DNA from 3 places in the Mesorhizobium sp. P2_B11 genome. Region 1 is predicted to be linked to each of the others. Evidence: predicted binding sites of a transcription regulator. Region 1 holds the regulator's gene; each other region holds the start of a gene.
The links. Region 1 encodes PhoB, which activates phosphate uptake and scavenging genes when phosphate is short. Its sites were predicted from a motif close to TGTCATNNANCTGTCAT; they were not measured.

Region 1 (3,276 bases):
GACACGCTGACCATGCCGCGCGACGAGCTGATCGGCGAATGTACGGCAATCGTACGCCGGCGGCTCGAGGATCCCGACCTCGATGTGCAGAGCGTCGCGCGCATTGCCATGGGCATCCAGGGCATCACCGATTCGCATGCGCGCGCCATGCTATGGTCGCCGATCACGCCGCTGACCGACATTGGCTTTGCCGACATATTGGAAGCGGAGTTCGGCATTCCGGCCACCATGGAGAACGACTGCAACATGATGGCGGTGGCGTTGCAATGGCGCCAACCCGAGCGCTACCGCGACGATTTCATCGCCATCCTGCTCTCGCACGGCATCGGCATGGGGCTGGTGCTCAAGGGCGAGCTGTTCACCGGCACCCATTCGTCCGGCGGCGAGTTCGGCCACATGATCCACCGTCCCGGCGGCGCGCTCTGCCGCTGCGGGCGGCGCGGCTGCGTCGAGGCCTATGCCGGCAATTACGCCATCTGGCGCAGCGCCAAGATGATGAGCGAGGATGCCGAACCGGTCGATGTCGGCGATGCCGATATGCGGGCGCTGGCCGCACGCGCCCGCGAGACGGATGGCCCGGAGCGCGAGGCCTATCGCAAGGCCGGCGAGGCGCTCGGCTTCGGCCTTGGCAGCCTGTTTGCCCTGATCGATCCCGCCCCTGTCGCCATGGTCGGCGTCAGCGCCGCCGCCTTCGATCTGATCGAGCCGGCATTGCGCGAGGCCATCGCCCAGACCGCCGGCGGCCAGCACTCGAAGTCGATCTCCTTCGACACCGAGCCCAACGAACTGCCGCTGATCCGCGAAGGCTGCGCCATGCGCGCGCTCGGCTTCGTCGACCAGGAGATTTTTGCGCCGGGGATTCAGGCGAAGACCGGCAAGCACGTCGCCTGAGAGGCCGGCGACGGCGCGGCGCGCCTAATCTTCCCGGATAGCGTAGCCGGCGCCGCGGATGGTGCGGATGACATCCGGCATGCGGCCATTGTTGACCGCCTTGCGCAGGCGCCCGACATGAACGTCGACCGTGCGCTCGTCGATATAGATCGTCTCGCCCCAGACATTGTCGAGCAGCTGGCTGCGCGAGAACACCCGGCCGGGGTGGCGCATCATGAATTCGAGCAGGCGGAATTCGGTCGGCCCGAGCCGGATCTCGCTCTTCTTGCGGTAGACGCGGTGCGATTCACGGTCGAGCACAATGTCGCCGACCTTGAGCACGCTGGACAGGACTTCCGGCTTGGCGCGGCGCAGCAGCGCCTTCACGCGCGCCATGAATTCCGGCGTCGAGAACGGCTTGACCAGATAATCGTCGGCGCCGGTGGACAGGCCGCGCACGCGGTCGCTCTCCTCGCCGCGCGCGGTCAGCATGATGATCGGCAGCCGTTCGGTTTCCGGCCGCATCCTGAGCCGCCGGCAGAGCTCGATGCCGGACACCGCCGGCACCATCCAGTCGAGCACCAGCAGGTCGGGGACGTTTTCCTGCAGCCGGATTTCGGCCTCGTCGCCGCGCGTCACCACTTCGACCTGGTAGCCTTCGGATTCGAGGTTGTAGCGGAGAAGCACGCCCAGCGGCTCCTCGTCCTCCACGACCATGATGCGTGGCGCAATCATCAGCAGTTCACCCTTGTCAGGCCGACGTGGCCATCGCCGTCTCGTCCTGCTTCGGGCGATTGGCGGGGAGTTGCTGGCCGGTTAGCACATAATACGCATTTTCAGCGATGTTGGTGACATGATCGCCGATGCGCTCCAGATTCTTGGCGCAGAACAGCAGATGCGTGCAGGCGGTGATGTTGCGCGGGTCTTCCATCATGTAGGTCAAGAGTTCACGAAACACCGACGTGTATTTGACGTCGATGCGCTCGTCGTCATTCCTGAGCTTCGCCAGCGCAGCCGCATCCGCGGCAGCATATTCCTCGACCACCCCTTGCACCTGGATCAGCACCAGCTGCGCCATTGCATCGATGGAATGCGAGAGGTCGCGCGGCGTGACGCTCAAACCGACGGTACCGACGCGCTTGGCGATGTTCTTGGCCAGGTCGCCGATGCGCTCAAGGTCGCCGGCCATGCGGATCGAGCCGACCACTGCACGCAGATCGTTGGCCATCGGCTGGCGCTTGGCGATCAGCGTGATGGCGCGGTCGTCGAGTTCACGCTGGCGCGCGTCCATGATGGCGTCGTCCGAAACCACACGCTGCGCCAGCGCATTGTCCGAATTGAGCAGCGCCTTGGTCGAGCCGCTGACCATCGAGCCGGCGAGATCGCCCATGTCGCGGATCAGCTTGCTGATCTGCCCCAGTTCTTCATCGAAGGAGGCGACGGTATGTTCACCCATGATCCTGGTCCTCGTGCCTGAAAATTCAACCGCTGGACGGCTCAGCCGAAGCGGCCGGTGATGTAGTCCTGGGTGCGCTTGTCGTCGGGATTGGTGAACATCTTGTCGGTGGCGCCCTCCTCGACCAGGTAGCCGAGATGGAACATCGCCGTGCGCTGCGACACGCGCGCCGCCTGCTGCATCGAGTGGGTGACGATGACGATGGTGTAGTTCTGGCGCAGTTCGTCGATCAGCTCCTCGACGCGGGCGGTCGCGATCGGGTCGAGCGCCGAGCAGGGCTCGTCCATCAGGATCACTTCCGGCGACACGGCAATGGCGCGCGCGATGCACAGGCGCTGCTGCTGGCCGCCAGACAGGCCTGTGCCGGGCTCCTGCAGGCGGTCCTTGACCTCGTTCCAGATCGCCGCCTTCTTCAGGCTGGATTCGACGATCTGGTCCATGTCGGACTTGCGCTTGGCCAGGCCATGGATGCGCGGGCCGTAGGCCACGTTCTCGTAGATCGACTTCGGGAACGGGTTGGGCTTCTGAAACACCATGCCGACGCGGGCCCTGAGCTCAACGACGTCGATGTTCTTGTCGTAGATGTCGTCCTCGTCGAGCGTGATCTTGCCGGTCACCCGCGCCGAATCGATGGTGTCGTTCATGCGGTTGAGGCAGCGCAGGAAGGTCGACTTGCCGCAGCCGGACGGGCCGATCAGCGCCGTCACCTGATTGAGGCGGACGTCGAGATTGACGTCGAACAGCGCCTGCTTCTCGCCATAGAACACGCCGACCTTGTCGCCGCGCATCTTGATGACTTCGTTCGACTTGGCGTTCATTTTGTCGCCCACTGCGTTTTCAAGGGACTGTTCGGTCATGATGTTCATACCAAATTGCCTTTTTTCTACCAGCGCCGCTCGAACCGGCGCCGAAGCACGATCGCGGTGATGTTCATGGCCATGAGGAAGACG
Region 2 (3,276 bases), 100 kb from region 1:
TGTCGAAATAGACGAAATTGCCGGTGCGGACATTGACCGCGCCGACGCTCAGCCGCTTCTTGCCGTCATTCAGCACGTCGAAATCGATCAGGCTTTCCAGCGTGTCCTTGAGCTCGGCGGTGTCATAGAAGGAGGTAGCGCCTTCGGCGCCCGACAGCTGGAGCCAGGGATTGGGCGAGCGCGGCTTGAAGAAGCCGGGCTGGCCCATCGCCATGGTCATGAATGACGAGGTCTGGTTGCGGATGTCGCGGTAGATGTCGCCTTCGGGCGTATAGGGCCAGATCTTGCGGCCCGAGACCGTCTGCCAGAACTGCTCCAGCCGCTGCAGCCGGCGGCTTGGTTCGTTGCCGGCAATGATGGCGGCATTGATGGCGCCGATCGAGACGCCGGACAGCCAGGTCGGCTCGCAGCCGGCATCGGCCAGCGCCTGATAGACGCCGGCCTGATAGGCGCCGAGCGCGCCGCCGCCCTGGAACACCAGAGCGATGCGATCGTATTGCGCGGTGATCTCCGCGATCGTGGCGGCAGCTGCCTTGCTGCGGTTACGCTCAAGCACTGACTTTCTCCAGTCTGGTCGCGCCGGCAGCAGACTGGTCGGCGAGGTAATCATGCACGACTTCGCCGAGGCCAAGTGTCAGATCGGCTTTGAAGTGAACGGCCGAGACGATGTCTAGCACTGGCAGTTTCGCCACGTCGGCCATGACGTGCGGGCGAAGATCGAGCGCGGCTGGCGCCGTCCAGGCTTCCTTCAGCGTGATGTCGGTGAGGTAATAGCGCACCAGCTCGCAGATGCGCGGGGTTCCGTCGACATGCGGGATGATCTTGATCAGGAAGTTTGGCGCGGCGAGCGAGGCCAGCACCTGATCGTGGTCGGCCTCGCGATGCTTGTAACCCATTGTGCCGGTGGCGCAGAGAACGCTGCCGTAATGCAAGGTGCCGACGATAACTTCGCCCTCATGCACGATTTTGGGGCTGGCGAGCTTTTTGGGAAAACCCCAGAGCTCGCGGCCGCCGGCGATCGGCGCATCGTCGTCGAGATACATGGAATGGACGTAGCCGCCATGCTGGCCCTTGTACTTCACCGGAATGACCTGGCCGGTCTCGGTGTAGTCGCCGAAGCCGGTGGAATCAGGCATACGGATGAATTCGTATTTGACCAGCGGCTCGTCGATCTCCAGCGGCGCCGGCACCACGGCCGCAAGCGCCTCGCGCGTCGTGCGGTAGGTGATGATGACGTATTCGCGGTCGAAGAAGCGATACGGGCCGGGCGGGAAGGACGGGTTGGTCAGCGGCATCGCATAGGCGCGCTTCACGACATCGGCGATTTCCAAATTGCCCACCCATCGGTTCAGGAATGATCTTGCGGACGTGCAGTACGATTATGTTGCACGGCAGCATGACAGTGCCATGTCGTGTCACTTCGACGCCAGCGCAAGGCGCGTGTGAAGGATCACAACATTGTAATCGCAATGACATATGGTCATGCCATTGTTATGTTGCGATGCACAAACCATCTGCGTCAAAGCTCCTCCCACCAGTCGCGAGATCTCCATGGGTTCCCTGTCTTCGAAGAATGCGCTCGTCACCGGCTCGACCAGCGGCATCGGCCTGGCCATAGCCCGCGCCTTTGCCGCCGAGGGCGCCAACGTCACCATCAACGGGCTCGGCGATGCCGCCGCGATCGAGCAGGAGCGCGCCGGCATCGAGAAGGATTTCGGCGTCAAGTGCCGCTATTCCAGCGCCAACATGATGGACGGCGCGGCAGTGACCGCCATGGTGCACGAGGCTGAAGCTGCCTTCGGCAGCCTCGACATTCTGGTCAACAATGCCGGGATACAGCATGTCGCGCCGATCGAAGACTTCCCTGACGACAAGTGGGAAGCCATCATCCGCATCAATCTGCTGGCCGCCTTCTACGCGATTAAGGCTGTGGTGCCGGGCATGAAAGCACGCAAATGGGGCCGCATCATCAACACCGCGTCGGCGCATGCGCTGGTCGCCTCGCCGTTCAAGTCGGCTTATGTCTCGGCCAAACACGGCATCGCCGGCCTGACCAAGACGGTGGCGCTCGAAGTCGCGCAGGACGGCATCACCGTCAATGCGATCGCGCCCGGCTATGTCTGGACACCGCTGGTCGAAAAGCAGATCCCCGACACCATGAAGGCGCGCGGCATGACCGAGGAGCAGGTCAAGCACGACGTGCTGCTGGCGGCACAGCCGACCAAGGAATTCGTCACCGTCGAGGAACTCGCGGCGCTGACCTTGTTCCTGTGCTCGGATTCGGCCAGGCAGATCACCGGCACGACCTTGCCGATGGATGGCGGCTGGACGGCGCAGTAGATGCCGAGGCCGGCACGTCTGCCGCGGAACGCAGCGCTTCCTTGACAAGTGCGAAGGATCGCTCCAGCATAGTGATAAGGGGTTCCTTCGCGACGACCCCGTGAGGCGTCAGCCCAATGATCGCGTCCAAACTCTCACTCTGGAGGTGGACGCCATGCCGTCAACAACCGCAATCACCGTAGCGCAGCTCTCCCGTCTCGTCGGCCTGCCGGACGCGCCTGTTCTTGTCGATGTCCGCATCGACGAGGATTATGACGCCGATCCGCGCCTGCTGCCGGCCTCATCCCGGCGCGACTTCAAGTCCGTTTCGACCTGGGCGGCCGAGTTCGCCGGACGCCACGTCGTCGTCATCTGTCAAAGGGGCCAAAAGCTCTCGCAAGGCGTTGCCGCCTGGCTGCGCCATGAGGGCATCGCCGCTGAATCGCTCGAAGGCGGTTTCGAGGCCTGGCTGGCGGCCAAGGGGGTTCTGGTCAAGGCCGAGACGATGCCGCGCCGCGACGACAAGGGCCGCACGGTCTGGGTGACGCGCGCCCGCCCCAAGGTCGACCGCATTGCTTGCCCATGGCTGATCCGCCGCTTCATCGATCCTTCGGCGGTGTTCCTGTTCGTCGAACCGGCCGAAGTGCTGGCTGCCGCCGACCGCTTCGCGGCGATTCCCTTCGACATCGACGATGTGTTCTGGAGCCATCGCGGCGAGCGCTGCACCTTCGACACCATGATCGAGGAATTCGGGCTGCGCTCCGAGGCGCTCGACCGTCTTGCTTTGATCGTGCGTGCGGCCGACACGGCGCGCCTCGATCTCATACCGCAGGCGGCAGGGTTCCTCGCGGTATCGCTCGGACTGTCGCGTATGTTCCGCGACGATCTCGAGCAGCTCGAGGCCGGCATGCTGGTCTATGACGCGTTTTTCAGGTGGTGTCGCGACGCCACCGACGA
Region 3 (3,276 bases), on a different contig from region 1:
AACCGGGCTGGCAAGCCGAAATCACCAATCTCAATCACGTCGTCATCCGCCGCACCGAAAGGAAAGTGCGCACGGCCGCCCTCGGTACCGAAGCCGATCCGGTGATGCTGGAGGTCTTCAACAACCTCTTCATGTCGATCGCCGAGCAGATGGGGGTGACGCTGCAGAACACCGCCTATTCCGTCAACATCAAGGAAAGGCTGGACTTTTCCTGCGCCGTCTTCGACCGCCACGGCGCGCTGGTCGCCAACGCACCGCACATGCCGGTGCATCTCGGCTCCATGGACCGCTCGGTCGAAACCATCATCCGGCTGAACTCCGGCGACATGCACCCCGGCGACGTCTTTGCGCTGAACGCCCCCTACAATGGCGGTACGCATCTGCCTGATATCACCGTGGTGACGCCGGTGTTCGATGACGCCAAGAAAGAGATCCTGTTCTGGGCGGCCTCGCGCGGCCATCATGCCGACATTGGCGGCACGGCACCCGGCTCGATGACACCGCTGGCCACAACGGTCGACGAGGAAGGTGTTTTGTTCGATAATTTCCGCGTCGTCGATCGCGGAAAATTCCGCGAGGCGGAGCTGCAGACGCTGCTCACCGACCACCCCTACCCCGCCCGCAACCCGCACCAGAACATCGCCGACCTAAAGGCGCAGATCGCCGCCAATGAAAAGGGCGTGGCGGAACTGCGCAAAATGGTCTCCCATTTCGGCCTCGATGTCGTCGAGGCCTATATGGGCCATGTCCAGGACAATGCCGCCGAAAGCGTGCGCCGCGTGCTGGAAAGGCTGCCCGACAGCTCGCAGTATGAATACCCGACCGACACCGGCCAGGTCATCAAGGTGAAGATCACGGTCGACCGGCAAAAGCGCGAAGCAACCGTCGACTTCACCGGCACCTCGCCTGTCATGAAGAACAATTTCAACGCGCCCGAGCCCGTTGCCCGCGCCGCGGTGCTCTACGCTTTCCGGGTCATGGTCGAGGACATGATCCCGATGAATGCCGGGTGTCTGCGGCCGATCAACATCATCATCCCCGACGGCTCGATGCTGAAGCCGGCCTACCCCGCAGCCGTCGTCGCCGGCAATGTCGAAACCTCGCAGCACGTCACCAACGCGCTGTTCGGTGCCATGGGCGCCATGGCCAATGCGCAAGGCACGATGAACAACCTGACCTTCGGCAACAAGCAGTACCAATACTACGAGACTATCTGCTCAGGCTCGCCGGCCGGGCAGATGAACTCCGGCCGCGGCTTTGCAGGCACCTCCGGCGTCCACACCCACATGACGAATTCGCGCCTCACCGATCCGGAGGTGCTGGAACTGCGCTTTCCCGTGCTGCTCGAGGATTTTCACATCCGCGAGGGATCGGGTGGCAAAGGCAAATGGAGCGCCGGCGACGGCACCAAGCGGACGATCCGTTTCCTCGAAAAGATGGAATGCGCCATCCTGTCCTCGCACCGCAACCGCCCGCCGCAAGGTCTGGATGGTGGCGGCGATGGCGAGGTTGGCTCGACCAAGGTGCGGCGCCAGGACGGCAGCATCGAGACGTTGATGGCCTGCGACCAGACCGTGCTCGACGCCGGTGACGCCGTCATCCTGACGACGCCGACGCCGGGAGGGTTTGGCCAAGCTTGATGCACACCGCTCAAAAATTGTTCATCCGTTTTGGGAAAGCGACTTGCAGCAAAACAACAAGCTGAAGCGTCAACAGCCTGTCACTGGCCTGTCATGACGCTGCGCTACCCGCTTGCGCCAAAGCAAACGGGGAATCATTAGCCATGACGGACGTTTCGGCAGATCTGGTCTTTCGCCGTGGCAAGGAAGTTGGAAAGGCTGTCTACCAGAACCGCCCGCTGTCAAAGGCCGGCCTTTCCGAGCGGCTGTTTGCGCTGCTGTTTTCCGGCCTTGTCTACCCGCAGATCTGGGAAGACCCCGAAGTCGACATGGAGGCCATGCAGCTTGGCCAGGGCCACCGCGTCGTCACCATCGCGTCCGGCGGCTGCAATATCCTCGCCTACCTCACCCGGTCGCCTGAACGCGTCGATGCGGTCGATCTCAACGCCGCCCATATCGCCTTGAACCGGATGAAGCTGGAAGCGGTGCGGCATCTGCCTTCGCAGGGCGACCTGTTCCGTTTCTTCGGCGCCGCCGACACCAGCCACAATTCGGAAGCCTATGACCGCTTCATCGCGCCGCATCTCGATCCGGTCAGCCGGCACTATTGGGAGCGTCGCAATTGGCGGGGCCGCCGGCGCATCACCGTCTTCGACCGCAATTTCTACCAGACCGGCCTGCTCGGCCTGTTCATCGCCATGGGCCATCGCACCGGCAAATTCTTCGGCGTCGATCCCGCCGGCATCATGGCGTCGAAGAGCATCGCCGACCAGCGCCGCTTCTTCAACGAGGAGCTGGCGCCGGTCTTCGACAAGAAGCTGTTGCGCTGGGCGACGTCGCGCAAGGCTTCGCTGTTCGGCCTCGGCATTCCGCCGGCGCAGTACGATTCGCTGATCACCTCGGGCGACGGCTCGATGGCCAGCGTGCTGAAGGCCAGGCTGGAAAAGCTCGCTTGCGATTTCCCGTTGAAGAACAATTACTTCGCCTGGCAGGCTTTTGCCCGCCGCTATCCCAATCCGGGCGAAGCCGCCCTGCCCGCCTATCTCGAAGAGGCCAACTACAAGGCGATCCGCAACAATGTCGATCGGGTCGGCATCCATCACGCCAATCTGATCGAATTCCTGGCCGGCAAGGACGCCGGGACCGTCGACCGCTTCATCCTGCTCGACGCGCAGGACTGGATGACCGACGACCAGCTCAATGCGCTGTGGTCGGAGATCACCCGCACCGCCTCGGTCGGCGCCCGCGTCATCTTCCGCACCGCCGCCGAACCCAGCCTGCTGCCAGGCCGCGTCTCGACGTCGCTGCTCGACCAGTGGAACTATGAGGACGAGGCCTCGCGCGACTATTCGGCCCGCGACCGCTCTGCGATCTATGGCGGCTTCCACCTCTATGTGAAGCGCGCGGCATGAGCACGAGCGAGCTGCCGGCCGACCATGCCGAGCTAATGGACGGCGTCTATCGCTGGCAGCGCCACATCTACGACCTGACCCGAAAATACTACCTGCTCGGCCGCGACCAGATGATATCGGGGCTGGACGTGCCGGCGAAAGGAACAGTGCTCGAGCTCGGCTGCGGCACCGGTCGCAACATTGCGCTTGCCGCTCGCCGCTACCCCGACGCCCGTTTCTACGGCCTCGATATCTCCGCCGAGATG

Region 2: AC1DYJ_RS08130 (acetoacetate decarboxylase) is a predicted target of PhoB. The motif match lies at 1,397-1,413, and genes of this name have one in related genera.
Region 3: AC1DYJ_RS09910 (BtaA family protein) is a predicted target of PhoB. The motif match lies at 1,719-1,735, and genes of this name have one in related genera.

The regions. Positions count from the first base shown of each region.
Region 1 is NZ_JBFUDF010000002.1:698,200-701,475, reverse strand. It holds gene AC1DYJ_RS07795 (ROK family protein) at 1-891, shown strand, start outside; gene phoB (phosphate regulon transcriptional regulator PhoB) at 916-1,605, opposite strand; gene phoU (phosphate signaling complex protein PhoU) at 1,622-2,326, opposite strand; gene pstB (phosphate ABC transporter ATP-binding protein PstB) at 2,368-3,192, opposite strand; gene pstA (phosphate ABC transporter permease PstA) at 3,210-3,276, opposite strand, start outside.
Region 2 is NZ_JBFUDF010000002.1:799,261-802,536, forward strand. It holds gene AC1DYJ_RS08125 (patatin-like phospholipase family protein) at 1-556, opposite strand, end outside; gene AC1DYJ_RS08130 (acetoacetate decarboxylase) at 549-1,331, opposite strand; gene AC1DYJ_RS08135 (3-hydroxybutyrate dehydrogenase) at 1,552-2,340, shown strand; gene AC1DYJ_RS08140 (chromate resistance protein ChrB domain-containing protein) at 2,495-3,276, shown strand, end outside.
Region 3 is NZ_JBFUDF010000003.1:281,342-284,617, reverse strand. It holds gene AC1DYJ_RS09915 (hydantoinase B/oxoprolinase family protein) at 1-1,640, shown strand, start outside; gene AC1DYJ_RS09910 (BtaA family protein) at 1,784-3,031, shown strand; gene AC1DYJ_RS09905 (class I SAM-dependent methyltransferase) at 3,028-3,276, shown strand, end outside.